4 regions of the Mesorhizobium sp. WSM4847 genome follow, and region 1 is predicted to be linked to each of the others. Evidence: riboswitches for the same ligand, from Rfam matches in the RefSeq annotation. Region 1 holds a riboswitch; each other region holds the start of a gene.
What was found. Region 1 has a riboswitch for cobalamin ahead of AC0L28_RS34150 (ABC transporter ATP-binding protein). Riboswitches for the same ligand answer to the same signal wherever they lie in the genome.
Positions count from the first base shown of each region.

Region 2: another riboswitch for cobalamin. It lies ahead of AC0L28_RS14255 (DUF1636 family protein); the one in region 1 lies ahead of AC0L28_RS34150 (ABC transporter ATP-binding protein).
Region 3: another riboswitch for cobalamin. It lies ahead of metE (5-methyltetrahydropteroyltriglutamate--homocysteine S-methyltransferase); the one in region 1 lies ahead of AC0L28_RS34150 (ABC transporter ATP-binding protein).
Region 4: another riboswitch for cobalamin. It lies ahead of AC0L28_RS14080 (CbtB domain-containing protein); the one in region 1 lies ahead of AC0L28_RS34150 (ABC transporter ATP-binding protein).

Region 1 is NZ_JBVVPY010000057.1:448-5,926, reverse strand. It holds gene AC0L28_RS34160 (FecCD family ABC transporter permease) at 250-1,251, opposite strand; gene AC0L28_RS34155 (ABC transporter substrate-binding protein) at 1,281-2,228, opposite strand; gene AC0L28_RS34150 (ABC transporter ATP-binding protein) at 2,225-3,037, opposite strand; cobalamin riboswitch at 3,125-3,330, opposite strand; gene AC0L28_RS34145 (AraC family transcriptional regulator) at 3,596-4,426, shown strand; gene AC0L28_RS34140 (bifunctional helix-turn-helix transcriptional regulator/GNAT family N-acetyltransferase) at 4,526-5,461, opposite strand.
Region 2 is NZ_JBVVPY010000008.1:202,700-211,154, reverse strand. It holds gene cobN (cobaltochelatase subunit CobN) at 1-2,955, opposite strand, end outside; gene cobW (cobalamin biosynthesis protein CobW) at 2,974-4,011, opposite strand; gene AC0L28_RS14255 (DUF1636 family protein) at 4,008-4,442, opposite strand; cobalamin riboswitch at 4,481-4,685, opposite strand; gene AC0L28_RS14250 (winged helix-turn-helix domain-containing protein) at 4,957-6,156, opposite strand; gene AC0L28_RS14245 (NADH-quinone oxidoreductase subunit A) at 6,492-6,857, shown strand; gene AC0L28_RS14240 (NuoB/complex I 20 kDa subunit family protein) at 6,848-7,429, shown strand; gene AC0L28_RS14235 (NADH-quinone oxidoreductase subunit C) at 7,435-8,037, shown strand; gene AC0L28_RS14230 (NADH-quinone oxidoreductase subunit D) at 8,047-8,455, shown strand, end outside.
Region 3 is NZ_JBVVPY010000012.1:74,615-83,069, reverse strand. It holds gene AC0L28_RS18620 (serine hydroxymethyltransferase) at 1-452, shown strand, start outside; gene metK (methionine adenosyltransferase) at 507-1,682, shown strand; gene AC0L28_RS18610 (adenosine kinase) at 1,791-2,783, shown strand; cobalamin riboswitch at 3,173-3,373, shown strand; gene metE (5-methyltetrahydropteroyltriglutamate--homocysteine S-methyltransferase) at 3,489-5,834, shown strand; gene tdh (L-threonine 3-dehydrogenase) at 6,502-7,554, shown strand; gene AC0L28_RS18595 (cytochrome-c peroxidase) at 7,775-8,455, opposite strand, start outside.
Region 4 is NZ_JBVVPY010000008.1:165,087-173,541, reverse strand. It holds gene mgtE (magnesium transporter) at 1-909, shown strand, start outside; gene AC0L28_RS14095 (MerR family transcriptional regulator) at 1,045-1,431, shown strand; gene AC0L28_RS14090 (methyltransferase family protein) at 1,532-2,038, opposite strand; gene AC0L28_RS14085 (heparan-alpha-glucosaminide N-acetyltransferase) at 2,035-3,027, opposite strand; cobalamin riboswitch at 3,414-3,623, shown strand; gene AC0L28_RS14080 (CbtB domain-containing protein) at 3,661-3,840, shown strand; gene AC0L28_RS14075 (CbtA family protein) at 3,856-4,620, shown strand; gene cobU (bifunctional adenosylcobinamide kinase/adenosylcobinamide-phosphate guanylyltransferase) at 4,643-5,140, shown strand; gene cobO (cob(I)yrinic acid a,c-diamide adenosyltransferase) at 5,142-5,756, shown strand; gene cbiB (adenosylcobinamide-phosphate synthase CbiB) at 6,068-7,036, opposite strand; gene cobD (threonine-phosphate decarboxylase CobD) at 7,035-8,075, shown strand; gene AC0L28_RS14050 (tyrosine phosphatase family protein) at 8,191-8,455, shown strand, end outside.

The DNA.
Region 1 (5,479 bases):
GAGACACAAGGGGTGCTGGCCGGAGTGCTGTCGGTTCCAAGCTGGAGCACCCCTCATCCGGCCGCTTCGCGGCCACCTTCTCCCACAAGGGGAGAAGGGGGAGCCAATCTCGTGCAGGCCCATCGCACATGATGGCCGATCCTGCCGGTGAAAATCTCGACAGGCGGTTCGGCGCGCTGCGCCGGTCCCAGAAGTCAGTCCAAAGACTCGGCATTGTGCCAGAAGCCGGCAAGTGTGCATGGCAGCCCATCATGAACGGTTCCGAATGAGCATGGTGACCACGAAGAAAGCGCCGACCGAACTGGTGATGATGCCGATCGGCAGTTCCTGCGGCGGCAGCAGCGTGCGCGCCAGAAGGTCGCTTGCCAGCAGCAGCACCGCTCCGAAGAGGGCGCAGCTTGCAATCAGGCGCAGATGCAACGGGCCGGCCAAGGGCCGGGACAGATGCGGGATCATCAGCCCGACGAAACCGATGACACCTGCGACCGAGACCAGGATCGCCGTCGAGAAGGCAGCGACGAGAAACGCCGTCCTGCGCATCCGCACAACCGGCACGCCGAGGCTTTCGGCAGCATTCTCGCCGGCCAGGAAGGCGTCGAGCTTGCGATGGTTCCACAGGCCATAGGCAAGAATGGTGCCCGCGCCAAGAGCAGCCAGCCCGACATTGTCCCATCGCGCCAGGCCGAGCCCGCCCATCGTCCAGAACAATACCGAGTGAGCGGCGCGCTGGTCTCCGGCGAAGACGAGATAGTTGGTCAGGGCGGCGAACATGAACGAGACGGCAAGCCCGGCCAGTATCAGCCGTTCGGGGCCTTGCCCCCTCACCCGCGAAACCAGCAAAAGCACGATGCCGGCGGCCAATATGCCGCCGGTGAAGGCGGCAACCGGCAACGTCCAGATGCCGAAACGGTCGCCAAAAATGGTGATGACGGAAACAGCGCCGGCCGCGGCACCGGAGGACAGGCCGAACAGGAACAGATCGGCGATGTCGTTTCGGGTTACCGTCTGCAGCAGCGCGCCGATGACGCCCAGCCCGGCGCCGACACAGATCGCCATGATGGTGCGCGGCAGCCTGAGATCGACGACAATCTTGGCAACCGGGATATTGCCGAGCGAGCCGGGCACGAGGTCTCCGTCCAGCCCGGCCGCATGTCCGAGCGCAGCAATCACGTCGCTCAACGCTATGACCGTCGATCCATAGGCGATCGACAGCAGAGCAAGCGCGGCGATTGCTGCCGCTCCTGCTGCCATGGCCATTTCGAATGCCCTGTGGCGCAAGCTCAGAAGGCTTCCGGGTGTATCGCGCTGGCGATCTTGCCGATCGCCTCGATGTTAGCAGGTCCGGGCGTCAGCTCGGCATAGCGCAGCGCGACGAAGCGCTCGTTCCTGACCGCATCGGTCTCCTTCATTGCCGGATGGACTTTGAGGAAGTCGAGCAGTTTCCTGTAACCGCCGCCGTCCTGGTAGTCGAGCAGGATCAGGAACTGCGGATTGCGGGAAGCGACCGTTTCCCAGTCCGTGTTGCCCCAGCTCGTCTGCATGTCGGCCATGATGTTGTCGCCGCCGGCAGCGGCGATCATGGCGCTGGGGATCGCGAACTTGCCTGATGTGAAGGGTTTGTCTTCGCCGGAGTCGTAGAGAAACACCCGCGTCCGCTCGCGGTCGCCGACCTTTGCCGTGATATCGGCGAGTTGCGCTTTCCAGCCTGAAACGAGTTTTTCCGCCTTGGCTTGCTTGCCGAAAATCCTGCCCAGCTTTTCGATGTCGCCGTAGAGCAGGTCCATCGAGGCGGCGGGGCGGTTGTTGTCGAGATGGACGCAGCTTTCCGTCAGCACCAGCGTCTTGACGCCGTGCGGCGCCAGCGTATCTGGCGTTACGTCGCCGCCCGGCTTCATGCCGTAATACCAGCCGGCGAAGAAGAAATCGGGCTCGACCGCGACCAGGTTTTCGAGCGTCGGATATTTCGGCGCAAGTTCCGGGATCGCGCCCTGCTCGGCCTTGAATTCCGGACCGACCTTGTACCATCCGGTGATGCCGGTCAGGCCGACGATCGACGGTTGCAGCCCCAGAGCGAAGGCCATCTCGGCCATGTTCATATCCTGGATGACGGCGCGCTTCGGCGCGGCGTCGAACGTCAGCGGCGTGCCGCAGCTGTCGACTGTTACCGGGAAAGCGAAGGCGGTCTGGGCAAGCAGCATAGAGGCAAAAGACAGTGCGAGGCGTTTCACGGATGTTGCTCCTTGGTTGGATCAGAAGAGGCACGGTTCGGGACTTCGAACACCGTGAGTTCGCGGTCTTCGGTCGGATGGCGCAGCCGAAGCACCTCGACGCCGAAAATCTCGCGAATCAACTGCTTGGTCAGCGCCTCGCGCGGACGGGCGAGTGCCTGCAGGCGGGCCTCGTTCATCACCGCGACCCTGGTGGCAAATGGCGTGACCAGCGACAGATCATGCAGCACCGCCACGACGGTCATGCCAAGCTGCGATACGAGTTCGAGAAGTTCGCTGCGGGCGCGCGGATCGAGATGATTGGTCGGTTCATCGAGGAACAGGATTTTCGGCTCCTGGGCGATGGCGCGCGCCAGCTGGGCGCGTTGCCGCTCACCACCCGACAGCGAGCCGATCGTGCGGCCGAGCAGCGGCAGCAGGCCGGTTCTGCGAAGCGCTTCGACGACGACGTCGCGTTGCTCGCTCCTGCGTCGCCAGCAGGCATGCGGGACCCGCCCAAGTCCGACGTAGTCGATCACGGCAAGCCGCGGATCGGGCTGATCGGTCTGGCCGACGACCGCCATGTGCAGCGCCCGCTCGGCGGCCGGAAACGTCTCCAGCCGGCGTCCGGAAAATCTCACATCTCCCGCGCTCGGACGCAGCGTGCCGCATAGCATGCGCAGCAGCGTCGTCTTGCCGGCGCCGTTGGGACCGATGATGGCGAGGCGGTCTCCCGCCGCGACCGAAAGGCTGACCGCACTGACCAGGCGCTGGCCATTCGCCGTGGCGCTCAGTTCACGCGCTTCAAGAAGAGGCTGGCAGGCGTCCAACTTACCGTCACTTTCTCAATGGCGACGGAAGGAAGCTGGACCGGCCGACAAGACCGATGTCCACGTCTCCTCCCGGCACACCCCGTCCGGTCAACTCGTGCGATGGCAGGTCTCCTGGCTCGCGGGTCCTTGCGCCATCCTGCCTTCCCAGCCTTGCCGGCCAGTGGCATTTTCGGATTTTGCTCGCCGCTTACAGTTGCGGGGGGCAGCCACGGCCTCGATCCGAAGATCTCACCGTGTTCCCTTTTCACCCCTCGCCTTTCGGCTTGGGGACCATCAGTCAGCCCCCCTAGTTTTCCGCCAATCCCAGCGCAATAAGTTTCCGGGGTTCGGAGTGCCCCGCGAGCAATGGTCTTGTCAGAACGAGCATACCGAATCTCGTAATGTAATAACGTTACTACTTAAAAGACAACGCCTGCTCCCGTCAAGCCCTTCGCCCAACGCCTTGGACTTGCCGACCACCGTCGCATTGCGCGGTGCGCAATTTCGATCAAACTGCCTCCACCAGGAAGCGATACCATGACCTGGCCAATGCGCAGTCCCACAGCAAGGAGCCATATGAACCCGACCGAGAAAGCGCTGTGGTTCGTCGAAAGCCATCTGCCGGAGGCCATCTCGCTCGACGATGTCGCCAACAGCAGCGGCGTGTCGCGCTTTCACGTGACGCGGGCTTTCGGTGCGGCGACCGGACGTTCGGTGATGGGCTACCTGCGTTCTCGCCGGCTGACCGAGGCGGCGCGCAGGCTCGCCGCCGGCGCACCGGACATCCTCTCGGTCGCGCTCGACGCCGGCTATGCCTCGCATGAGGCTTTCACCCGTGCCTTCCGCGACCAGTTCGGCACCACGCCGGAACTGGTGCGCGCGCAAGGCTCGCTCAAAAACCTCGATCTCGTGGAGCCGATCCTGATGGACCAGTCCTTCCTCGCCAATCTCGAGCCGCCGCGTTTCGAAACCAGCCGGCCGTTCCTCATCGCCGGTCTCGGCGAGCGCTACAGCTGCGAAACCAGCGCCGGCATTCCGATGCAGTGGCAGCGGTTCGGCCCCTATGTCGGCAACATTCCAGGCGAGGTCGGCGACATCGCCTATGGCGTCTGCGTCAACGGCGACGATGCAGGCAATTTCGACTATATCGCCGGCGTCGAGGTGTCCGATTTTTCGGACCTGCCGAAGGGGTTTTCGCGCGTACGCGTGCCGGCGCAGAAATACGCCGTGTTCGCCCATCGTGACCACATCTCGACCATCCGCCGCACGGTCAACACGATCTGGAACAAATGGCTGCCGGCCTCCGGGCACAAGATTGCCGACGCGCCCGAATTCGAGCGCTACGGCCCCGAATTCGATCCGCGCAGCGGCAATGGCGGGCTGGAAATCTGGATACCGGTCGGGTGAGGAACGGCCAGTTTTCAACTTGTGTTGGAGACTAGTGTCGAGGCGATCCGCCTTATCTTGCCTTCTCCCCTTGTCCCACAAGGGGAGAGGGGAAAGACGCTACAAGTCCAAATTCCAGTTCTGGCCGACCAGATCCTTGCCGAAGGCGTGGTGGCGTTCCTGATTGGCCAGCTTGAACCCGGACGCCTCGTAGATGCGACGCGCTGAGGTGAGCACGTCGTTGGTCCACAGCGTCAATTTCTTGTAGCCCTTGGCACGGGCAAAGCCGATGCATTCCTCGACCAGCCGCCTGCCGATGCCGAGACCGCGCGCCGAGGGTTCGACATAGAGCAGGCGCAGCTTCGCCACCGCGTCCGACTGGCGCACGAGAAAGACCGAGCCGACGGCTTCCCCTTCCCGCTCGGCGATCCAGCTGCGTTCCCATTTCGGATCGTAGGATTTGACGAAGGCGCCGAGGATTTCGGCGACCAGCGCCTCATAAGTTTCGTCCCAGCCATATTCCTGCGCGTAGAGCAGGCCCTGGCGATGGATGATCCAGCCGATGTCGCCGACCTGCAAAGACCGCAGCATGTAAGGGACCCTGGGCTCTGCACTCTCGCCCAGCAGGCGCTGCACCGTCTGCATCGCCTTGACCAGCCTGTCCTGTTCCGGTGCGGAAAGCCGGTCGAGCAGGGCCGCGACCTGATCGTGCGAACCCTGGTTCAGCGGCGCGAACGCCGCTCTTCCCGCCGGCGTCAGCGCAATCGACGAGCGCCTAGCATCGGCTTGCGTCGCCACGCGCTCGACCAGACCACGCTCCTCGAATTTTTTCAGCAACCGGCTGAGATAGCCGGGGTCGAGCCCGAGATCGCGCGCAAGATCGGTGGCGGTCAGGCCATCGCGATGCGCCAGTTCATAGAGCACCCGAGCCTCGGTCAGCGAGAAGGCGCTTTTCAGCAGCCCTTCATCGAGCAGCCCGATCTGGCGGGTGTAGAAGCGGTTGAAGCCCCGCACCGCATCGATCCGCTCCCTGCCGGGTTGATGATGAATCGTCATGGCATCCTCCTGCCAGCA
Region 2 (8,455 bases), on a different contig from region 1:
GGCGCGACCGATTTCTTCGCGCGCCGCCCAGTCGCCGCTCGACAGCAACGCCTCGATACCGGCGCCGTAGGTGCCGGGCGAGGTGCCGAAAATGCGCGGGCTGACCTTGCCATCGGCGCGGGTTTTTGCCGCAAGCGGATTTTCCAACGCATCCTCGTCGCGGGCGGCGACGGCGTTGGCGGCCGCATCGATCAGGGCGATCTGGGTCGGGAACATGTCGCGGAACAGGCCTGAAATGCGCCAGGTGACATCGACGCGCGGGCGGCCAAGGGTGGCCGGCGGCAGCACCTCGATGCCGGTGACGCGGCCGGTGGCGCAATCCCATTGCGGCCGGCAGCCCATCAGCGCCAGGCCTTGCGCGATCTCTTCGCCACCGGTGCGCAGCGAGGCCGAGCCCCAGAGGTCGATGACCAGCGAGCGCGGCCAGTCGCCATGCGCCTGCATGTAGCTGCGCAAGACCTCGTCGGACGCCGCCCTGCCGAGATCGAAGGATGTCGGCGTCGGCATGGTGCGTGGATCCGATGTGAACAGGTTGCGGCCAGTCGGTAGGACATCGCGCCGGCCACGCGCCGGCGCGCCGGCAGGACCGGCAGGGACATGGCGGCCGTCGAGGGCCGCGATCAATGCTGATTTCTCGGCCGCCGCACTTTGCTCGCGCAGCTGATCGGCCTCGCCCTCGGCTGAGCGGCCGTAGATGTGCAGCCCGTCCTTGATGGCGAAGTCCTTGAGGTCGCAGAGCCAGGCGTCGATGCGGCGCAGCGCTTCGTCGGGCGCGTCGGTTCCGGCGACGCCGGCCTCGTAGGCGAGCCCGGTCTTTTCAGCGGTTTCGACAATCAGCCTCGCCAGGCGGTCGCGGCGGCGGCGGTCGAGCCCGTCGGCCTGGGCATATTCGTCGACCAGCCGCTCAAGCTGGTGCTGGTTCTCGTCCAGCCCGGCGCCGGTCAGAGGCGGCGGCAGATGGCCGAGGGTGACGGCGGCAATGCGCCGCTTGGCCTGCGCTGCCTCTCCCGGGTTGGAGACGATGAAGGGATAGATGACGGGCAGGGGCCCGGTGACGATCTCGGGAAAACAGGTTTCGCTGAGCGCCACTGTCTTGCCGGGCAGCCATTCCAGCGTGCCATGGGCGCCGACATGGACGAGGGCATGGACATCGAGCGCCTTGCGCAGCCACAGGCCAAAGGCGATCAGCGCATGGCGCGGCGGCAGCGTCGGGTCGTGATAGTCGGCGCGACGGTCGACTGAACGCCCGCGGTCAGGGGCGAGCGCCACGGTGATGTTGCCGAAGCTGGTGGCGCGGAAGGGGAATTGTTTGCTGTTTGCCAGACTCGAAGGTTGGTGCTCCGTCGCGCCCCCCTCTGTCCTGCCGGACATGTCCGGCAGGATAGAGGGGGGTGCCTCGCACCAACCTGTCTCATCTTCAGCATTCCCCCATGCGGCCTCTACCACAGCCATTGCCTCAGCAGGCAATTCCTTCGAGAAGGTCAGATACTCCTTCAATGCCAACCCTTGATCGACCGACTCCAGCATCCCCAGCAATGCACGCGGCGTTTGCGGAATCCCTTCAACGACATAGCCCTGTTCGCTCAGGTCGTGCAGCATCGCCAGCACGCTGGACGGCACGTCGAGGCCGACGGCGTAGCCGGTGCGGCCGGGGGCGCTCGGATAGTCGGGGATCAGGATGGCGAGCTTGCGCTTTTCGCGCGGCGTGCGCTGCAGGCGCACGAACGCCTCGACACGGTTCGCCACCTGGGCGACGCGGTCCGGCTCCGGCCGGTTGGCGAAGGCGCGGAAAGCCAATGCGGGATCGACCTCGCTTTCGCCCTTGAAGGAAACGGCGCCCGCAAGGATGCGGCCGTCGAGTTCAGGCAGGACGACATGCATGGCGAGGTCGGCGGGCGCCAAGCCGCGCTGGTTGTCTTGCCAGATATCGCGGCGTGTCGTCGCGACGATGACCTGGAAGACAGGAACGCCGGCGCGGTCAAACAGGGTTTCGACGCCGGGCTCGGCACCCGAGGCGAAGGCGGTCGCGGTGATGATGGCGGCCGGCTTCAGCGTGGCAAGCGCGGTTTCGACAAAGGCGAGCGAGGCCGGGTCCTTGAGGCTGGAGACGAAGATCGGCACGGGGGCGATGCCGCGCTGCCGCAGCGCGTCAAACAATGCGTCGATCGGCGCGACGTCGGCGGCGAGCAGCATCGAGCGGTAGAAGAGAATGGGCACGACGTCCCCCTCCCCCTCGAGGGGAGGGTGGCCCGCAGGGCCGGGCGGGGTCGTTGCGGCAGTGCTCGACGTTGTTTGCTGTTGGCGCACTTCAGAGTGTTGGCGCACTTCACAGGCGACCCCACCCCCGGCCTGCGGCCGGACCCTCCCCTCGAGGGGGAGGGGGACGTCGCGCTCGACGACCCCCAGTCCCGGTTGATAGTAGCCGGCTTTTGGCACGCTGACAGGTTCAGCGACCGCCACATCTGATCCGGCGAGACTTGCCAACCTCTGCACCAGCGCCGTCATATTCTCCGGGCCGCCTTCGCGAAAATAGCCGAGCAGGCCGTCGAGCTCCTGGCGCGGCAGCGTCGAGCCTTCGATCAGACGCAAATCCTCGTCGCGGCATTCGCCGGGCAGCAGCGCCAGTTTTATGCCGTGCGCGCGGGCGGTCGAGGCGAGCTGATCGCAGCCGTAGCGCCACCAGTCGTAACCGCCGAGGATGCGAACCAGAACAACCCTGGCGTGCCGGGCGACGCTGTCGATCCACAGGTCGACGGACATCGGATGGCGCAGATCGCGCAAGGCGGCCAACCGCATCGACGGCAGGCGATCCGCGTCCGCCTGCCACGCCGCCGCCAGCCCGGCCAGATCGCTGTCGGTGAAGGACAGCGCCACGACATCCGCAGGCGTCTGCCTGAGATCGACAGGCTCGGCAAGATCGTCGAGCGAGGCGGATGTGGTGGTGAGGATGTGCATCGCGGCTCGTGCCTGAGGTCAGCCGGCGAGGATACGCTCGATCGCCGGGCGGTTCAGCCCTTTCAGGCCGATGACGACGAGGCGGGAGCGGCGATCGTCGGCGGCGGTCCAGGCGCGGTCGTAATAGTGGTTGACGCGCGGCCCGACTGCCTGCAGCAACAGCCGCATCGGCTTGCCGCCGACCTCGACGAAGCCTTTTACGCGCAGTACGTTTTCTTCTTCCGCCGCCGTGGCGACACGCAAAGCCAGCTCTTCGGGATTGGCAATCGACGGAATGTCGATGACGAACGAGTCAAAATCGTCATGCTCGTGATCGAGCTCGTCATCGTGGTGGGTCTTGCGGTTCTCGATGTCGTCCTCGACGGCAAGGCCGAGGCCGAGCAGCACGGAGGGATCGACCTTGCCCTGCGAGGCCGGCACGATCTTCACCGCGCGGGCGGCGTGCTTGCCGATGACGGCATTGGCGCGGGCCGAGCCGGCGGCGTCCATCAGGTCGCTCTTCGACAATATGATCAGGTCGGCGCAGGCGAGCTGGTCCTCGAACACCTCCTCGACCGGATCGTCGTGGTCGAGCGTCGCGTCCTGCGCGCGCTGCGCCTGCAGGGCGTCCATGTCGTTGGCAACGCGGCCTTCGGCCAGCGCCGGTCCGTCGACCACGGCAATGACGCCGTCGACCGTCACCCGGCTCTTCACCGTCGGCCACTGGAAGGCCTGGACCAGCGGCTTGGGCAGGGCCAGCCCGGAGGTTTCGATCAGGATATGGTCGACCCTGGGCGTCAGCGACAGGATCTGGTCGAGCGCCGGGACGAAATCGTCGGCGACGGTGCAGCAGATGCAGCCATTGGCCAGCTCGACGATGTTTTCCTCAGGGCAGGTGTCGATGCCGCATCCCTTAAGAATCTCGCCATCGATGCCGATGTCGCCGAACTCGTTGACGATGATGGCCAGCCGCTTGCCGCCAGCGTTTTCGAGCAGATGGCGGATCAGCGTCGTCTTGCCGGCGCCGAGGAAGCCTGTGACGACGGTGCAGGGCACGCGCGATGCGGAAGTGGTCATATCTGGTCCTTCAAAAGGTCGAGGGGAGGGATGCGGGCAACGAGGCCGCGCTTCAGGCAATCGGGGCGGCCGCGCCATGGCATGAGGCCGTCGGTCGAGGTGGCGAAGAGTTTTGCGCCGGTGATGAGATCGGCGCCGCTGGTCGCGGTCAGGTCGCCGAAGACATAGCTCCAGCAGCCGTCGCGCAGGATAGCGGCGCTGAGGCGGCGCTTGCAGTTGCCGAGGCATTCGACGCTGCGGATACGGATGTTTTCGCCAGAGGCGGCGCGGCGCGAGTCTTCGGCCAACAATTCGCCGGCGCGAGGATGGCCGTCGGAGCCGGTCTCGTCACGGCAGGAGGCGCAGACGATCACGGTGACGTCGGCCAGAGCATCATCATCGCCGGACAATACGCCCGCTGTCTCAGCCGAAAAACTGCTGTCGCGTTCCAAATCAGGCTCCTTGCCCGGAAAACCCGCCAGGCGATCGGATTCTTAAGTCCTAGACGGCAGGTCTCCTGGCTCGCGGGTCATCGCCTTCGTGCCGCCTTCCCGGGATTTTTCCCAGTGGTTATCGGCCTTGGCTCGTCGCTTACAGTTGCGGGGACAGCCGCGGATTTGAAATCGAGATTTCGCACCGCATTCCCTCTTGGCTCCTCCCTTTGCCGAGAGGAGACCGTCTGAACCGGATTTAGGCTTGTGGAGGCAGTCGTGTCAACGCATGCTTCCGACACGGCGAGGGAAACGCTTCAGAGCAATTTTCGATGTCGGCGCTGCCCCTCATTGCCCTGCCGGGCATTTCTCCCCGTATGGTGACGGGGAGAAAGAACTGGCCGCAACCGCGGCGCCCCCTCCTGCAACGCTGGCGATTGGCGAAACCATCGATGACAGCGTCCCTCTCCCCGTCTCTATACGGGGAGAGGATGCCGGCAGGCAGGTGAGGGGCGGCGCCGACATCGGCAATCCCTTACGAAACCGCGACTTCCGCCAGCGCCTGGCCCAGATCCCCTGCAGGCGTCACCTCGATGCGTTCGAGCCCGAGCCAGCCCTGCATCAGCTTCAATTCCTCAAAAAGTTCGGCGGCGGTTTGCGGCGGCGCGCCGGGTTCGGCATAGGCGGCATGGACGCGCAGCACGCCGGCCGGGCGGTCGGCCTTAAGGTCGATGCGCGCCACGATCCTTTCGCCGAGCAGGAACGGCAGCACATAATAGCCGTATTGGCGCTTTTCGGCAGGGGTGTAGATCTCGATGCGATAGCGGAAGTCGAACAGTCTTTCCGTACGCGCCCGCTCGAAGACTACCGGATCGAAGGGAGCGAGCAAGGCGCGCGCCTCGATCTTGCGCGGAAAACGGGCATTCCTGTGAAGATAGGCGGGCTTGCTCCAGCCTTCGACGGTCACCGGCAAGAGGTCGCCGGCGTCGACCAGTTCCTCAATGCGGCCTTTGATGTCGGCGGGGGAGAGGCGGAAATAGTCGCGCAGGTCGCCAGTTGTCGCGACGCCGTGGGCGCGGGCGGAAATGCGCAGCAATTCGCGGTGCGCATCCTCAGGCGAGGGCACAGGCAAGGCAAGTACTGCCGGCGGCAGCACGCGCTCCGGCAGATCATAAAGCCGCTCGAAGCCACGACGTGACGCCGTGGTTATGCGGCCGGCCCAGAACAGCCATTCGAAAGCGTGCTTGGCGTCGCTCCAGCCCCACCAGCCGCCTGAGCCTTTCTGGCCTTCCAGGGCGGAAGCGGCGATCGGGCCGCGTTCGACGACCTCGCGAAAGATGTCTTCAATGTAGGCGGTGCGCTCGCGGCCCCACTTGGCCAGCCCGTTATACATTTCCTCCCCACGTTCGGCCCGTTCCATGCGCCAGCGCATCAGCGGATAGGTTTCGACCGGCAGAAAGGAGGCTTCGTGCGCCCAATATTCGAAGACTTTGCGCTTGCGCGTCACGGCGGCGTTGTCGAGCAGAGCGAGCGGGTAGGGGCCAAGCCGCGAATAGAGCGGCATATAATGGGCACGCACCACCGCGCTGACGGAATCGATCTGCAGCAGACCGGTCCGGGCAAGCACACGGGCCAGATGGCGGCGATCGGGCGTGCCGTTAGGGCGAGGATCGGCAAACCCCTGTGCGGCAAGCGCGATGCGCCGGGCCATGGCGAGCGAGATTTTTTCCTTCATGCAGACGGCACTCTGTCGGCGTTTGACCAAAGGTGGGAGCGATGATTCCGCGCCATGCTAGCAGGGTTTTGGCGGCATCCATGTCAGGAGAGAAAAGTGGAGTGAACAGTGAAGGAAATCAAACAGGAGCGGATCGGACCAGTTTTTCCGGATATGCCGTCGAGCACCGTGTTTTGAACAAGGTTTGACTTGCTTCACCGAAAGCCCTGCGCTAACCCTCGCCGCGTTGCAGCATAGAGCCCCCTAAAACGGTTCAGTGGTTAAACTGTCACGCTTCCGCAAGTGGGTCCGGTGCTGTAATCAGAGTGGATTGGCCGCCAACGGAAAGCTGCAGCATGAACGCATTGTTGAGTTCGTACCTGCCCATCGTCCTGTTCATCGGCGTGGCGCTGGTCGTCGGCCTGGCGCTGCTTGCAGCACCCTTCCTGGTGGCCTACCGCAATCCCGATCCAGAAAAGCTTTCCGCCTATGAATGCGGCTTCAACTCGTTTGACGATGCCCGCATGAAGTTCGACATTCGCTTCTACCTGGTGTCGATCCTGTTCATCATCTTCGATCTGGAAGTGGCCTTCCTGTTTCCGTGGGCAGTGTCTTTCGGCCAGATCGGCATGCTCGGCTTCTGGTCGATGATGGTGTTTCTGGCGGTGCTGACCATCGGCTTTGCCTATGAATGGAAGAAAGGAGCGCTGGAATGGGATTGAGCGACAATTCCGGCACGCTCGTCGCGCCGAAGCCAAAAGGCATTCTCGACCCCAGCACCGGAAAGCCGGTGGGGGCGAATGATCCCTTTTTCCTCGAGATCAACGACGAGCTTGCCGACAAGGGCTTTCTCGTCACCTCGACCGAGGCGCTGATCACCTGGGCGCGCAGCGGCTCGCTGATGTTCATGACTTTCGGTCTTGCCTGCTGCGCGGTCGAGATGATCCATACCTCGATGCCGCGCTATGACTCGGAGAGGTTCGGCGTTGCGCCGCGCGCTTCGCCGCGCCAGTCCGATATCATGATCGTCGCCGGCACGCTGACCAACAAGATGGCGCCGGCGCTGCGCAAGGTCTACGACCAGATGCCGGAGCCGCGCTACGTCATCTCGATGGGCTCCTGCGCCAATGGCGGCGGCTACTACCACTATTCCTATTCGGTGGTGCGCGGCTGCGATCGCGTCGTGCCGGTCGACATCTATGTGCCCGGCTGTCCGCCGAGCGCGGAAGCGCTGCTCTACGGCATCCTTCTGTTGCAAAAGAAGATCCGCCGCACCGGCACGATCGAGCGGTGAGCGCGATGATGAGCCTGAATGAACTCTCGACCTATCTCGGCGAGAAGCTGAGCGGCCGGATCGGCGATGCGGTGCTTGCCTATGGCGAACTCACCATCTCGGTCGAGCCGCAGGATCTGATCGAGGTTGTGAGCTTCCTGCGCGACGATCCAAAATGCCAGTTCATCTCGATCATCGACGTCTGCGGCGCCGATTATCCATCGCGGGCCAAGCGCTTCGATGTCGTCTATCACCTGCTGTCGCCGAAGCAGAATATTCGCATCCGCATCAAGGTCCAGGCCGACGAGGAGACGGTGGTGCCGTCGATCACCGGTGTGTTTCCGGGCGCCGACTGGTTCGAGCGCGAAACCTACGATCTCTATGGCGTGCTGTTCTCGGGCCATCCCGATCTCAGGCGAATCCTGACCGATTACGGCTTCGAAGGCCATCCGCTGCGCAAGGATTTCCCGCTGACCGGTTTCGTCGAGGTGCGCTACGACGACGAAGCCAAGCGCGTCATCTACGAGCCGGTGGAATTGAAACAGGAATTCCGCAATTTCGATTTTCTCAGCCCTTGGGAGGGGACGGATTACGTCCTTCCAGGCGACGAAAAAGCCAAGACGAATTGAGACGCCAGAATGGCTGAAACCTCCGTCCGCAACTTCAACATCAATTTCGGCCCGCAACATCCGGCGGCGCATGGTGTTTTGCGTCTTGTGCTAGAACTCGATGGCGAAGTCGTCGATCGCGTCGATCCGCATATCGGGCTGTTGCATCGCGGCACCGAGAAGCTGATCGAAGCCAAGACCTATTTGCAGGCCGTGCCCTATCTCGACCGGCTCGACTATTGCGCTCCGATGAACCAGGAGCATGCCTTCGCGCTTGCCGCCGAGCGGCTGCTCGGCATCGAGGTGCCGAAGCGCGGCCAATTGATCCGCGTGCTTTATTGCGAAATCGGCCGCATCATGTCGCACATCCTCAATGTGACGACACAGGCAATGGATGTCGGCGCGCTGACGCCGCCGCTGTGGGGTTTTGTCGAGCGCG
Region 3 (8,455 bases), on a different contig from region 1:
TAGCTGTCGCTCTGCACGAAGCAGGGAATCCGTCCTTCCGTGTGTACGGTCAGCAGATCGTCAACAACGCCAAGGCTCTGGCCCAGGCCCTCCTGGAGCGAGGTTATGAACTCGTCACGGGGGGCACTGACAATCACATGCTTATCCTTGATCTTAGGGACCGGCCGCTGTCCGGGAAAGCCTATGCCGAGCGCTTGTCGCAAGCAGGGATCATTACGAATTTCAACATGGTGCCGGGGGACCGGCGCCATCCCGCGTTCACCAGCGGCATTCGGTTAGGCACGCCAGCAGTGACGTCTGTGGGCATGCGCGAGGCGGAAATGCTGCAGATTGCCGCTTTCATCGACCTGGTTTGCCGCCAGCCCGATGATTCGGACGTCCATGCCCGCGTGCGCAGAGACGTTGCCGACTTCTGCGCTGCGTTCGACGTGCCGGGCATCTCCGACAGGTAAGAGGGCCTGATCAACTGTCACATCTAATTCCAACGCTTGAAGCGAGGACATCCCATGACCAGAAAATTCGTGTTTTCTTCCGAATCCGTCGGCGCCGGACATCCCGACAAGATGGCCGACAATATCTCAGATGGCGTGCTCGATGCGATCCTTCGTAAGGATCCCAAGGCTCGTGTCGCTTGTGAAGCGTTGGTGAAGTCAGGGATGGTCGTTCTGGCTGGCGAGATCACCAGTCACGCGCATATCGACTACAGCCAAGTTGCCCGCGATATCATTTTGGACATTGGATATGACGACGATGCGATCGGCTTTGACGGCCGGCGTTGCGCCCTGATCTTGGCCTTGACCGAGCAGTCGCCTGACATCAGCCAGGGCGTCGACGAGGGACGAGGGCAGGATCTCGATCAGGGAGCCGGGGATCAGGGCCTCATGTTCGGGTACGCGTGCAACGAGACCGAAACATTGATGCCGTTGCCAATCCAACTCGCTCACGAATTGACAAAAAAACAGGCGGAGGTGCGCCAAACCGGCCGCCTTGGCTGGCTTCGCCCGGACGTTAAATCTCAAGTGTCCGTCCGTTATGAGGGTTTGCGCCCGGTAGCGCTTGATACCATAGTCCTGTCGACGCAGCACGACGAAGAGGTCTCACAAGCCACGGTCCGCGAAGGCGTCATTGAGGAGATCATAAGGCCGGTCTTGCCCCACGACTTGGATACGACCGGGATAAGGGTCCTGGTCAATCCAACAGGCCGGTTCGTGGTCGGTGGGCCGCGCGGCGATTGCGGGCTTACCGGCCGCAAGATCATCGTCGATTCCTACGGCGGTATGGGGCGTCACGGCGGCGGTGCCTTTTCGGGCAAGGACCCGTCCAAGGTTGATCGGTCGGCCGCCTATGCGGCGCGGTACGTCGCAAAAAACGTCGTTGCCAGCGGACTGGCGCACGTGTGCGAGGTTCAGCTTGCTTACGCGATCGGTGTGGCCGCGCCGGTCTCTATCCTCGTCAATACATTCGGAACCGCAAAGATTGATGAAAAAAGGATCGAGCGCGCCGTCCTTGAGCTTTTCGATCTCCGGCCGAAAGGCATCATCAAGGCGCTTGATCTCTTACGGCCGATTTACCGCAAGACCGCGACATACGGACACTTCGGCCGCGAAGAGCCGGAGTTCACCTGGGAAAAGACGGACAGAGCCGACGACCTGTTGCGTGAGGCAGGACCGGCAGCTGCGTGATGCGCCGGTATTGGATGCGTCGGCATAGGGCGACCCATTCCACACTGGCAAGAAGCACGCCCGGCCTGCATGGCAAGAAGCTGGCTCGGATTTTTGGCGGAGATATTGATGCCGGATTATGACGTGCTTTGCATCGGCAATGCCATTGTCGACATCATCGCCCAGTGCGACGAGGCATTCCTCGAGACGAACGGCATCATAAAGGGCGCGATGAACCTCATCGACACCAGGCGCGCCGAGCTGCTCTACAGCCGCATGGGCCCGGCCATCGAAGCCTCCGGGGGCAGCGCCGGCAACACGGCAGCGGGCGTCGCCAGCTTCGGCGGTCGCGCCGCCTTCTTCGGCAAGGTCTCGAACGATGCGCTGGGCGAAATTTACGCCCACGACATCCATGCGCAGGGCGTTGCCTTCGACACCAGGCCGCTCAAGGGCAACCCGCCGACGGCGCGCTCGATGATCTTCGTCACTCCCGACGGCGAGCGCTCGATGAACACCTATCTCGGCGCCTGCGTCGAGCTCGGGCCGGAGGATGTCGAGGCCGACAAGGCCTCTGGCGCCAAGGTCACCTATTTCGAAGGCTATCTGTGGGACCCGCCGCGCGCCAAGGAGGCAATCCGCCAGACGGCCAAGCTGGCGCACGCGGCAGGCCGCGAAGTGTCGATGACGCTGTCGGATTCGTTCTGCGTCGACCGCTACCGCGACGAATTCCTCGACCTGATGCGCTCGGGCACGGTCGATATCGTCTTTGCCAACAGTCACGAGATCAAGTCGCTCTACCAGACGTCGTCGTTCGACGAGGCACTGGCGCAGATCCGCAAGGATTGCAGGATCGCCGCCGTGACCCGCTCGGAAAAAGGCTCCGTCATCGTGCGCGGCGACGAGACGGTGGTCATCAAGGCGACCGCCATCAAGGAACTGGTCGACACGACAGGCGCCGGCGATCTCTATGCCGCCGGCTTCCTGCATGGTTATACGCAAGGCCGCGACCTGCAGACCTGCGGCGACCTTGGCTCACTGGCGGCCGGATTGGTGATCCAGCAGATCGGCCCCAGGCCGCGGCAGAATTTGCGCCGCGAGGCTGAGCAGGCGGGGCTGTTGTAGGGCAGCATTTCGGCCACGTATTGCCCACCTTCCGTTGTGCAGGCTGTCCAGACAAGCGCGTGTAAATCGAACGTACCAGTCCGAGAAGGATGCCGGTTTTCTCCAAATTTCAATTTTGCAGGCTTAGGAACGTTGTCGCACTTCGGGCCAGTACTGCCGCCCGATCATGAATGGCCAACACGCGCCCTTTTTGACGAAAGTCGTTTTGAGCCGGGATCGTAGACTGGCAGATTGCCCGAGCGGCCAGGCACAGCCTGCGCAGACCGGCGAGTGGCGCAAATGGCTCAGCTCTACCGCGACCTGCTACTTGGGAACACGCCGCAGGTGAACGGTTCACATAAACACATAAACATTTCTTTATACCGCATTGGCAACAAAGCGGGCTGCTGCGATTGTCCGCGTGTCGTGGTTCTCCGCTAGGCGTTGCCGTAGCGGAGCTAAGAGGGAAGCCGGTGCAATGCCGGCGCTGCCCCCGCAACTGTAAGCGGCGAGCCAAACCCATCAATGTCACTGGGGCGAACTGCCCCGGGAAGACGGGGCAGAGGCTGTGACCCGCGAGCCAGGAGACCTGCCACGGTAAACAACGTCCACGGGCGGGGTGTCTGGTGGCCGCGGCAGCTCGGCGTTTATGCCGGCCTTCTAGCGCCTTCCTTGTCCCCGCCGCGACCATCGGGGTATGGAATGAATGTCTCCCAGCAAGTTCCCATAGCAACGCTTGGCATGCCGCGTATCGGTCGCCGGCGAGAACTGAAATTCGCGCTCGAAAGCTACTGGTCCGGAAAATCTTCTGCTGCCAACCTTCTGTCGACGGCGAAGGCACTCCGTGCCGCCAGCTGGAGCGAGCAGCACGACCGCGGCGTGTCGAAAATCCCGTCGAACGATTTCTCACTTTATGACCATGTGCTCGACACCGCAGCAATGGTCGGCGCCGTGCCATCCCGTTACGGCTGGACGGGCGGCGAGGTCCCGCTCGACATCTATTTCGCGATGGCGCGCGGGACGCAAGGCGATGCCGCGGGTTGCGTTCACGCCAGTCACGGGCATGCAGTTCAGGGCCAGCGCGTAACCGCGATGGAAATGACCAAATGGTTCGACACGAACTACCACTACATCGTGCCGGAGCTGAGCGACGATCAGGCATTCGCCCTCTCGTCGACGAAACCAGTCGATCACTTTCTGGAGGCAAAAGAGCTCGGCATCCATACACGCCCGGTCATCCTTGGACCGGTCACCTTCCTCAAGCTGGCGAAGTCTCCCGACCAGTGTTTCAATCCCATAGCGCTCCTACCGCGGCTGCTGCCCGTCTACGAGCAACTCCTGCGGAGGCTGGAGCTCTCGGGGGCCGACTGGGTGCAGATTGATGAGCCGGCGCTTGTGCTCGACCTTAGCCCGAACGAACGAGCTGCCTTCGAATTCACCTACGGCCAGCTGTCGAAAGCCGCGCCCAAGTTGAAAATTATGCTGGCGACCTATTTCGGGCCGCTGGGAGACAATCTGGAGACCGCGCTTTCGCTGCGCCTGGCGGGCCTGCATCTCGACCTCGTGCGCGCTCCCGAGCAGTTGGAGACGGTTGGTCGGCTCGCACCGAAGGATCTGGTGCTCTCGCTTGGCTTGATCGACGGCCGCAACGTCTGGCGCGCGAACCTGGCTGCCATTCTCGACCGCATCAAGCCGATCGTTGCCGGCTGGCCGCTGGATCGCGTCGAGATTGCGCCTTCCTGCTCGATGCTTCATGTGCCGATGGACCTGCGGATGGAGACCGCGCTCGATGTGGATGTCAGTTCGTGGCTGGCATTCGCCGCCCAGAAGAGTGAAGAGCTGCTTGTGCTGGCCCAAGCCTTATCCGAAGGCAGGGAGGCCGTAGCAGGCGCACTGAAAGCTTCTGCCGAGGCGGCCGCGGCGCGCGCAATGTCTGGAAAGGTCCATGATCCGCTCGTCCATGGGCGGGTTATCAGCATTGACGGCGCCATGAAGCAACGAAAGAGCGCATTTGCCAAGCGCTCCAGAGTCCAGGCTGACACGCTCGGCCTGCCGCCGTTCCCGACGACGACGATCGGGTCCTTCCCGCAGACGCCCGAGGTGCGCAGGGCGCGCTCCGCTCATGCGAAGGGCCGGCTGAGCTATGTCGATTACCAGGCCTTCCTGGAGAAGGAGACCGAGGCGGCGGTCCGCTGGCAGGAGGAGATCGGGCTGGACGTGCTGGTACATGGCGAGTTCGAACGAAACGACATGGTCCAGCATTTCGGCGAGCAGCTGTCCGGCCTCGCCTTCACCCAGCATGGCTGGGTGCAAAGTTACGGCTCCCGGCTGGTGCGCCCTCCCATCATCTTCGGCGACGTATCGCGGCCCAATCCGATGACGGTTCTCTGGTGGCAATTTGCCCAGTCGCTGACGAAAAAGCCGGTGAAGGGCATGCTCACAGGCCCAGTGACAATTCTTAACTGGTCTTTTGTTCGCGACGACGTACCCCGCGCCGAGGCCTGCCGCCAGATCGCACTCGCCATCCGCGATGAAGTGGCCGACCTTGAAAGAGCTGGCGCAAGGGTGATCCAGATCGATGAGGCCGCGTTTCGCGAAGGCTTGCCCCTGCGGAAGTCCGATTGGAAACATTATCTCGGCTGGGCAGTCGAATGCTTCCGTCTCGCTTCAACGGTTGTAGAGGACGCGACCCAAATTCACACCCACATGTGCTATTCGGAGTTCAATGAGATCATCGACTCGATTGCTGAACTGGACGCGGACGTCATTTCGATCGAGACGTCGCGCTCCAAAATGGAACTGCTGGACGCCTTCACCAAGTCCAAATATCCGAATGACATCGGTCCTGGCGTCTACGACATTCACTCACCACGTGTCCCGGAGATTGGCGAGATTTTGCATCTCGCCCAACTTGCCCGCGAGCGACTGTCGGACGGCCAATTGTGGGTGAATCCGGACTGTGGCCTCAAAACAAGGAAATGGGAGGAGGTCCGCCCTGCCCTCATCAACATGGTCGCTGCAGCATGCGCATTGCGGGAGAAAGTGCAGGCGCAGGCCGCTGAGCCACTGTGACGGGCAAACATGTGACCCGCGGGCTTCGCGGATATTTAAGGCAGAAAGGACGCCATCGAAAGCCGCGCGCAAGTCGGTCGACGCGTGCGAGTCCCACCCTTGTCGTCCAGCCGAAGGCCCGCTGGACGGCTGAGCGGCGGGGCAGGATCTGGGAAGCCGCTTCCGGTCCGAAGGACGGATGATTTCGATCACGAAATGGGGGAAGGCGGCTTTGTCCATGAACTTCAGCCTCTCACACAGCCAGCGGTCAACAGACACTTCACCGAGGGGCGAACGCTTGCGGATGCCGCCTGTGCACCGGCACCATCGAGATATCGGCGGCGAGATCGACCATCGAAAGCATCGGTATCGAGGGAATGCCTCGCATGTGGCGGACATCGACAAAATAGCCATACCGCCCAGCCGCAAGCTGCGACCATTCCTCATCGCTTGAATTGAAGCTTGGCTGCGTTTGGCATGGCGATTGCTCCGCTTCTGCTGAGGTTCGCTGAAAACAGAGTTTTTCAAGCGCACGGGTCGCGGTGAAGTGTTGCGCGACACAAAGGCAGCCGCCAACATTACGATCGATCCAAAGATCTCAGGTGTGCTTCCGAGCCTACCTTTCCGTTGTTTAGGCTACCGGAGGAGCGGCGAGGAGTAGAACCAACCAAGGTGTAAGGAGCATCTGATGTCGAACATGATGAAGGCGCTGGTCAAGGCCAAGGCCGAGCCGGGCATCTGGATGGAAGAGGTGCCGGTGCCGGAAATCGGCCCGAACGACGTTCTGATCAAGATCAAGAAGACCGCGATCTGCGGTACCGACGTCCACATCTACAATTGGGACCAGTGGGCGCAGAAGACCGTGCCGGTGCCGATGGTGACCGGCCACGAATTCGTCGGCACGGTCGCCGACTTCGGCGCGGCGGTCACCGAATACAAGATCGGCCAGCGTGTTTCGGGCGAGGGCCACATCGTCTGCGGCCATTGCCGCAATTGCCGGGCGGGCAGGGGGCATCTGTGCCGCAACACGCTCGGCGTCGGCGTCAACCGGCCCGGCGCCTTCGGTGAATATCTGGCGATCCCGCAGCACAACGTCGTGCCGATCCCCGACGACGTGCCCGACGAGATCGCCGCAATCTTCGATCCGCTGGGCAATGCGGTCCACACCGCACTGTCCTTTGATCTGGTCGGCGAGGACGTGCTGGTCACCGGCGCCGGGCCGATCGGCATCATGGGTGCGCTGGTGGCGCAGTGCGTCGGCGCGCGAAAGGTGGTCATCACCGACATCAACCCGGTGCGGCTGGCGCTGGCGAAAAAACTCGGCGTCCAGCATGCGGTCGACGCGTCGAAGGAAAAGCTGCGCGATATCATGCCGGCGCTCGGCATGACCGAAGGTTTTGACGTCGGCCTCGAAATGTCGGGTGCGGCACCCGCCTTCCGCGACATGATCGACGCCATGAACAATGGCGGCAAGATCGCCATTCTGGGCATCGCGCCGACCGGCTTCGAGATCGACTGGAACAAGGTCATCTTCAAGATGCTGCATCTCAAGGGCATCTATGGCCGCGAGATGTTCGAAACCTGGTACAAGATGATCGCGCTGGTGCAGGGTCCGCTCGATGTCAGCGGCCTGATCACGCACCGCATCGGCATTGATGATTTTCAAGTAGGCTTCGACGCGATGCGCAGCGGCAGCTCGGGCAAGGTGGTGATGGACTGGCAGGGCGACTGGTCGATGTGACTTTGCGGAGGTGCTGACGGGAACGCCACCCTGGCTGCCGTCGATCTCCCCGCGAGGGGCATCGCTGGTGCAAGGCAGTGGCTCCTGCCACCAACGTGCGAACGCTCAATCGTGCCGCGACGTATCACGGCCCAATCGGACGGCTGCGCTTGTGGCCATTCGCCCAGATCGGTCAAGGAATGCTCATTGGCCCCCGACGCGATTGCCTGTTTCCCAATGCCTAGGATCGAGGTCGAGGTGTTGTGGGCGTTTCAGTTGGCAAGATGGGATATGTGATCTCCGGTCGCTTTCCGGTCAGCGAATTAAGGTAGGCAACGATCCGATCGATTTCGATTTGCGCTAGCTCTTCGCCAAGCTGGGTGGTGCCCATGATGGCGACCGCCTCGCTCAGGTCCCAGACCTTGCCCGAATGAAAGTATGGCGCGGTGATTGCTACGTTGCGCAGCGATGGCACGCGGAAAACATAGGAATCCTCTGGTACATTGGTGACGGCAAATCGTCCCTTGTCGTTCTCCGGCAGAATGTCGGCGCTAGGCTTCTCTACGAGGCCGAATGGGTAATAGCCTTCCCCACCAATATTGACACCGGAATGGCAGGACGAGCACCCTTTTTCCATAAAAAGGGCCAGGCCCTGTTTCTCTTCGGGACCGATGGCGGTGTCATCGCCATTGAGGAAGGCGTCGAAGGGGGCCGGCGTGACCAGTGTCGCCTCGTAGTCTGCGAGTGCATTGGCTACGTTTTCGAAGGTGATGGGATCGGCTTCATCCGGGAAAGCTGAATGGAACCACTCCACATATTGCGGCATCGATTTGAACGTCTCGACCACTCGATGCGATGTGTTGGCCATCTCGACACCGGCCTGTATCGGCCCTTTGGCCTGAGCTTTCAGGTCTTCGGCGCG
Region 4 (8,455 bases), on a different contig from region 1:
CCGCCATTCTGGACGATCGGCCAGACCATCGACTACATGCGCGAGGACAACAACCTTCCCGACCGCTTCAGCCAGATTTTCGTCATCGATCCGAGCTTTAAGCTGCTCGGCGCCATCGACCTCGACCAGATCCTGCGCACCAAGCGCTCGATCAAGGTCGAAGAGGTCATGCATGAGACCAGGCACGCCATTCCGGCGACGATGGACCAGGAGGAGGCGGCGCGCGAATTCGAACAATACGACCTTCTCTCCGCTGCCGTCGTCGACGAGAACGAGCGGCTGGTCGGCGTGCTGACCATCGACGACGTGGTCGACGTCATCCAGCAGGAAGCCGAGGAGGATCTGCTGCGCATGGGCGGTGTCGGCGACGAAGAATTGTCGGACAGCATCCTTTCGACCTCGCGCTCGCGCGTTCCGTGGCTGCTCGTCAACCTTTTGACGGCGTTCCTGGCGGCCTCGGTGATCGGCCTGTTCGACCGCACGATCGAGCACATCGTGGCGCTGGCCGTGCTGATGCCGATCGTGGCGGGCATGGGCGGCAATGCCGGCTCGCAGACCATGACGGTCACGGTGCGGGCGCTGGCGACCAGGGACCTCGACATCTACAATGCCGGCCGCATCATTCGCCGCGAGATGGGGGTGGGCTTCATCAACGGCATCATCTTCGCCATCCTGATCGGCATCGTCGCCGCCGCCTGGTTCCGCGATCCCAACCTGGGCGGCATCATCGCCGCGGCGATGATCATCAACATGTTCGTGGCCGCACTTGCCGGCATCCTGATCCCGCTGCTGCTCGACCGGTTCAAGATCGACCCGGCCGTGGCTTCGGCGGTTTTCGTCACGACGGTCACCGACGTCGTCGGCTTCTTTGCCTTTCTCGGCCTCGCCACATGGTGGTTCGGCGTGTGAGCGACGCCCGCTCAATTGACTTTTACGTAAATGCCATGCGAGATTTGGACCAGCCTCTGGCCGATTCTGACACGCGTGCGGATAGCGAGGCCGCATGGTTGGAACTCGCAGCGCGGCCGGGCATTTGGAGTGATGATGCGGGAATATTATTCGATAACCGAACTGACCCGCGAATTCGATGTTTCGACGCGGACGCTGCGCTTCTACGAGGACGAGGGGCTGGTGCAGCCGGTGCGGCGCGGCCGCACGCGGCTGTTTCGCCCGTCGGACCGGCATCTCATCCGCCAGATCATGCGCGGCAAGAGGCTCGGCTTTTCGATCAACGAGATCCGCGAAATCATCCAGATGTACAAGGAGCCGCCCGGCGAGGTCGGTCAGCTCAATCTGATGATCAAGCGCATCGAGGAAAAGCGCGAGGATCTGCGCCAGAAGCGCCGCGATCTCGAAGAGACCCTGGCCGAACTCGACCAGGCCGAAGAGTCCTGCGTCGAGCGGCTGGTGGAGCTTGGCGTCAACACCTGATCGGCCTTTTTGATAATTCTACTCTGGCGGCCAGCCAGCGTGGCTTTCTGCGCTTCTGATGCTCACCTACTCAAGTGTACGCTCCGCTCCGGTTGCCGCCTCAAATCCAGCGGCGCACCCTTTTTGCGTAATCCCGGTATTTCTTGCCGAATTTCGTTGCTAGAACTTTTTCCTCGCCCTCGATCGCCATTTTCTGCGTTGCGAAGGCGGCGATGATCGCCAGCGGCAGGAACCATACGTTCCCCGAGATAAGGGCAACGCCGATCATCAGCAGCGTGTTGGCCAGATAGATCGGATTGCGGCTGACGGCGAAGGGGCCCGATGTAACCAGATGGTCCGGCACGGCGTTCGGGTGGAGCGTCGTCTTTGCCCGGATCATGATGCGGATCGCCGTGAACCAGAGTGCGACGACGCCGAACAATGCCACCCAGCCGGCCGCGAACAGGATGTCGCCCAAAAGGCCGCCGATCCATGGCAGCGGATAAAGCAAGCCAAGCGCGATGCTGACGGCGATGGCCGCGACATAGATCAGCGGCGGCCACGGTATAAACCCCGGTTTTTGCTGTCCCGGTTTCTGTTGGCCCGGTTTCTGCTGATGGTCGGTCATTGTGCTCCTCCCTCCATCAAAGTGCCGTCGGCCTTGGCAGTGCAGGCGCCGGCGAGCTCGTCGAGATGCGCCTTCCATTCCGCAGCCTGGTCGTTGCGGTAGAGCCGATCAAGCGTGGCCTCGCCCTCGAGCGTATCGAGCATGCAGACACAATAGCTGCTGCAGAACTCCGTGTCGCGCGATTGCTCGCACGATGCCTGGCATTCTTTCAGGAAGGTGACCTGCCTGGTTTCGACGGCTGCCGGCATGACTTGCGAAATCAGCCAGACCGAGCCGATCAGCACCGGCTGGTGGATCAGATAGAAGGCGAGGCTGTGCCGGCCGATAAAGACCAGCGGATTAGTCCAGCGGCCGGGCGTTAGGCCCGCCAGCCGCGTCAGCATGCCGGAGGCGAAGGCAAGCTTTGCCGCTGCGATGCCGGCAAGCACAGCGCCGAACCATGGAAACAGCGGGACATAATCGTTGGAGCGCGGGTTGGTTGCCGACAGGCCGACCCACCACAGGGCCGGATGATCGAAGATCTCGGACCTGAGGTAGAGCGGCGCGGTGATGACGAAAGCTGCGACAACCAGCGTCAGCAGCGCCGGCAGCCGCAGAAACGCCAGGCCGAGCAGGCTGGCGAGCGCGATCTCGTGCAGGATGCCGAAGAAGATGAAACTGTCGGGTGTGGCAAGCCTGGTGGCGGCCGATATGGCGAGCGCCGCCCCGCCGACCATGGCGAAGCGTTTCCAGAAGCCGTTCCAGCGGATTTGCTTGCCATGGGCGAGGAACAGGCTGACGCCGACCAGGAACAGGAAGGTCGAAGCGATGCAGCGCGCGTAGAATTTCCACCAGCCAAAGGCGGTCAGGCCGGGATCGGTGTAGCCGAAGAATTCGAGATCCCAGGTGAAATGGTAGCTCGCCATGGCAAGCAAAGCGATGCCGCGGGCTACGTCGATGGCGATGATGCGCCTGGATCGGTCCTGAACGGCCGGCGTAGGAATGGTCATGGTCTCGCAATTCTGATTCAGTGCTGCAAGACGACTATCATGGTTGCCCCGGACAAAAGAAGACAGGGCCCATTGATGCCCAGGGCTTAGGCTAAAGCGCCGTATGCCGCTCGCAGCCAGTGGTCGAGGCCGGCGCCGCCCCTCATTGCCCTGCCGGGCATTTCTCCCCGTAAACGGGGCGAAAGAAGCTGGCCGCAACGCCGGCGCCCTTCTTGCAACGCTGGTGATTGGCGAAACCATCGATGACAGCGCCCCGGGGCAGCGCGGACGATCGGCTTTCAACCTGTCAAGATCGCGGCGTCGAGGAACCAAGCTGGTCTGCCGGCACGGCGCATTCGCGCTGCTAGCTGGCGGAATTTGGTTTGCCGGGCGCGGCGATTCTGCCTATAGTCGCAGCCGTCGTCGGTTCCGTTTTGGAACCAAGAGGGAATGCGGTAGGGGCAAAATTCGCCCGATGCCGTGGCTGCCCCCGCAACTGTGTGCGGTAGTCCTCTCCATATGCCACTGAAGATTTTCTTCGGGAAGAGCTTCTTCGGGAAGGTGGGGAAGGGCGCTGATCCGCGAGCCAGGAGACCTGCCGGCGACAGGAGAACTGACTTCTATGCCCTCGGGTGGAGGGCGAAAGGACAAGACATGAATACCGCTTCCGTCTCGCTCGGCGCTTCCGTCTCCTCGCAGTCGCGCTTTGTGCAGTTGGCGCTTGCTGCATTTCTCGGCGTTTTCGTCATGGGCTTTGTCGGCTTCTCGCATATCGATGCGGTCCACAATGCCGCTCACGACTATCGCCATTCGATGGGCTTTCCCTGCCACTGACGAGGGGCTGACACCATGACACTGTTTCGCAACGTCGTGTTCATCGCGGCGATCGCAGGGCTAGTGGCCGGCGTCGTTCTGGCCTGCATGCAGGCCTACGCCACCGTGCCACTCATCCTCAAGGCAGAAGTCTACGAACAGGCCGGCGGTGGTCACACGCATGACCATGGTTTGGCGCCGGCCGCAGCAGGCAGCAATGCCATGAGCAGCGCCGTGCCGGCTGAAGCAGCCACCGCGGAAGAGGAAGGCTGGGCGCCGGCCGATGGCTTCGAGCGCTTCGCTTTCAACGTCGTTGCCAACGTCGTCACCGGCATCGGCTTTGCGCTGATCCTGGTCGCCGCTTCGGAATTCGCCGGCGGCATCGGCAATTGGCGACAGGGCCTGTTCTGGGGCCTTGCCGGCTTCGCCGTGTTCACGCTGGCCCCGAACCTCGGCCTGCCGCCCGAACTGCCGGCGATGCCGGCGGCCGATTTCGCCCAGCGCCAGATCTGGTGGACGGCGACCGTGGTGGCGACGGCTGCCGGTCTCGGGCTGCTCGCCTTTCGCAAATCGCTGCCGCTGGCCCTTCTTGCCGTAGCGTTGATCGTCGCGCCGCATATTGTCGGCGCGCCGCAGCCCGACAGTTTCGAATCGCCCATCCCGGAAGGCCTGCACCACCAGTTCGTGGTGGCGGTGACGCTGACCAATCTGGTGTTCTGGCTGGTGCTCGGCGCTGTCGTCGGCTTGGTGCGCGGCCGCTTGACCGGCACCGCAACCGGCCTGCGCGATAGCCTTGCCTGATCGCGCTGCTCCAGGCAGCAAGCTGACCTTGGTCGTCGGCGGTGCACGCTCGGGAAAGAGCGCGCATGCCGAAAGCCTGGTGACGGCCTGTCCAGCGCCGTGGACCTACATCGCCACGGCGCAAGCCTATGACGACGAGATGCACGAACGCATCGCGCTGCACCGGGCGCGGCGTTGCGACGGCTGGACGACGATCGATGCGCCGCTCGATCTCGTCGGCGCGATCGGGGCGCTGCCTGACGGCCGGCCTGTCCTGATCGACTGCCTGACGCTGTGGCTGTCCAACCATATGCTGGCCGAACGCGACATTGAGGCCGAATGCCGAGGGCTGGCGGATGTGCTGTCGCGGCCGCGCGGCCCGTGGTTCGTGGTTTCCAACGAGGTCGGCCAGGGCATCGTGCCTGACAATGCGCTTGCCCGCCGGTTTCGCGATGCCGCCGGCCGGCTCAACCAGCAGGTCGCCGCCGTCGCCGGCACGGTGCTGCTGATGGTGGCGGGACTGCCGCTCAAGGTGAAGTGATATGACCGATATCGATGACAGGGACGAGCAACGCCACCGCGCCAAGATGGCCAAGCGCAAGGCGGTGCAGGACGCCGAGGTCGCGGCCAAGACGGTCGAGAAGGGACTGCTGATCGTCAACACCGGGCCCGGCAAGGGCAAGACCACTGCCGCCTTCGGGCTGGCGCTGAGGATGCTCGGCTACGGCAGGCGCGTCGGCGTCGTCCAGTTCATCAAGGGCAAATGGCATACCGGCGAGAAGGACGCCTTTGCCGCTTTCGGCGACCGGGTCGTCTGGCACACGATGGGCGAGGGTTTTACCTGGGAAACGCAGGATTTGAAGCGCGACATCGCCGCCGCCGAGGCTGCCTGGGCCAAGGTGCTCGAGCTGATGGCCGATCCATCGATTAGCCTTCTGGTGCTCGACGAGTTGAACATCGCGCTGCGCTACGACTATCTCGATCTCGACACGGTGGTGGCGGCGCTGAAGGGCCGGCGCGAAAACCTGCATATCGTCGTCACCGGCCGCAACGCCAAGCCGGCGCTGGTCGAGGCGGCCGATTTGGTCACCGAGATGGGAGTTACGAAGCATCACTTTTCCGCCGGCGTGAAAGCGCAGCAGGGCATAGAGTTCTGAAAGGTTTGCCCGCGCGAGGGGCAACGCAATGCTTCGGGCAGATGATGCATCCAACTCATGTTGAAATGGCTAATCGTCGATCTCTGCGCCGCCCCTCATTGCCCTGCCGGGCATTTCTCCCCGTATAGTGACGGGGAGAAAGGACGACTTCGCAGAGGATTTCGCCAATCTCCAGCGTTGCGTAAAGGGTGCTGAGGGTCGCGGCAAGCCCCTTCTCCCCGTCACTATACGGGGAGAAGGTGCCGGCAGGCGGATGAGGGGCGGCGCCAACCTGAAGCGATTGCCCTGAAGCAGCACATATTTGTTCGACGTCACGCAACGATGACGATCACCGACAGCAAGCCGAACAGTCCCATCAGCAGAAAGTCGGCAACCTGATAGAGTCTTAGCGCTCGTCTGATGTCCACGCTCTCGACATCGCGGCGGCCGCCTTCGCCCATGAACGCGTCGTCGACCATGACGCCGTCGTAGGAGCGCGGCCCGGCCAGGGCCAGGCCGAGCGCGCCGGCCATCGCTGCTTCAGGCCAGCCGGCATTGGGCGAGCGGTGCTTTTTCGCGTCGCGCCGCACGGTGCGCCAGGCGTTGCCGGCATCGGCGTCTTTGACGAGGAAGGCGGCCAGCACGATGAGCAGCGCGGTCAGCCGCGACGCCGGCAGGTTGATCAGATCGTCGAAGCGCGCCGCCGCCCGGCCGAAAGCCTCATGGCGCGGCGTGCGGTGGCCGATCATCGAATCGGCGGTGTTGGCGGCCTTGTAGGCGACGCCGCCGGCCAGCCCGCCGACGCCGATCCAGAAGACCGGCGCGACGACGCCGTCGGAAAAATTTTCGGCCAGGCTTTCGATCGCCGCGCGGCAGACACCGGCTCTGTCGAGCTTTTCCGGATCGCGGCCGACGATCTGCGAGACGGCAACACGACCGATGTCGAGTCCGCCATTGTCGAGTCCGTCAGCCACCGCCTCGACATGCTCGGCCAGGCTCTTCTGCGACAGCAGCGATGTCGCCAGGAGCGCGGTGAGGATCAATCCGGCTGGAATGCCCGCAAGCATGGTTTCCACCGCGAAAGCGATGGTGGCCGGCACCAGCACGATGATCAGCAGCGCATGAACACCGCGCCGGCGGCGCAGGGCGTCGGAATCAGTATCGCGGTTGAGCCTGCGGTCGAGAAAGGATATCAGCCTGCCGAACCAGGTGACGGGATGGCCGATGGCGCCGAGCAGCCAGCTGGGATAGCCGACAGCGAATTCAACAAGCAGTGACAGGAAAGCGATCAGGATCGACATGAAGTCTCTTGATGGAGCGGCGGCGGTGGTGGATCACGGCGGAAGCCTTGGCCGGGCGAGGGCGCTTTTTCCGCATGCGCCGCAGCCCTTCGTCGACCTCTCGACCGGTATCAATCCGCACTCCTATCCGTTTTTCGAGCTGCCCGCCACCGCCCTATCGAGATTGCCGGAAGCTGCGCGGGTCCGTGATCTGGCCGATGTCGCGGCAAGCGCCTATGGCGCGCCGTCGGCGGCCAATGTGGTGGCAGCGCCGGGCACGCAGATCCTGTTGCCGCGCGTCGCTTCGCTGGTCAGCCCCGGCAAGGCGCTAGTACTCGGGCCGACCTATGCCGAACATCAGCGGGCAGCGGCAATCGCCGGCCATGCGGTGACGGAGATCGACGATTTCGAGGCCCTGGCAGGAGCCGACCTTGCCATCGTCGTCAACCCCAACAATCCGGACGGTCGCATCGTCGAGCGCAAGAAGCTGCTTGCGCTTGCCGAACGATTGCGCGCCAGAGGCGGGCTGCTGGTCGTCGACGAGGCGTTCATGGATGTCGGCCCGCTTGGCGAGAGCCTGGCCGGCGATGTCGAGCATGGCGGCATCGTCGTGCTGCGCTCCTTCGGCAAGTTTTTTGGCCTTGCCGGCCTGCGGCTCGGCTTTGCATTGGCCGACGCACTGACGGTCGAACGGCTGGAGGCGCAGTTCGGGCCGTGGGCGGTTGCCGGTCCGGCGCTCGAATATGGCATCCGTGCGATTGCCGACAGCGGCTGGCAGGTCGAGATGCGGCACCGTCTGGCCAGGGATGCAGCGCGGCTCGATGCGCTGTTCGGCCGCTTCGGCGTTGCTGTTGCCGGCGGCACCACCCTGTTCCGCTATGTCAGGCTGGCGGACGCCGCCGGTCTGTTTTCGGCGCTTGGCGAGCGCGGCATCCTGCTTCGGCATTTTCCCGGCCGGCCGGAGGTGCTGCGCGCCGGGCTGCCGGGACCTGACGAGGAATGGCGGCGGCTCAAATCGGCTCTTGCCGACTGGTCGCAACAGCGCGACGATGGAGCCTAAAGCGCGTCGCAATTGAACGGACTCATGCGACGCGCTTTAAGTTCTTGTTTTTATGCATGTCGTTATCGCAAAACCGCTGCGCACTTTTGCGCGACATGCACTGGGAGCTCAACCAATGATCCATGTCTGTTCGCTGTCGAAAATCGAGGAAACCGTCGCGAAGACCGGGGCCGAGCGGCTGCTTTCGCTGCTGGCTGCCGGCACCGAGGTGACGCGGCCGGCGTCGATCGCCCGGGAGAACCATCTGCACCTGGTCATGCACGATATCGCGGTGGCGCAGGAGGGCATGACCATGCCGGGTGAGGAGCATGTTCGCAACCTGCTCGATTTCGCGCGCCGATGGGATCGTGCAAGGCCGCTGGTCGTGCATTGCTATGCCG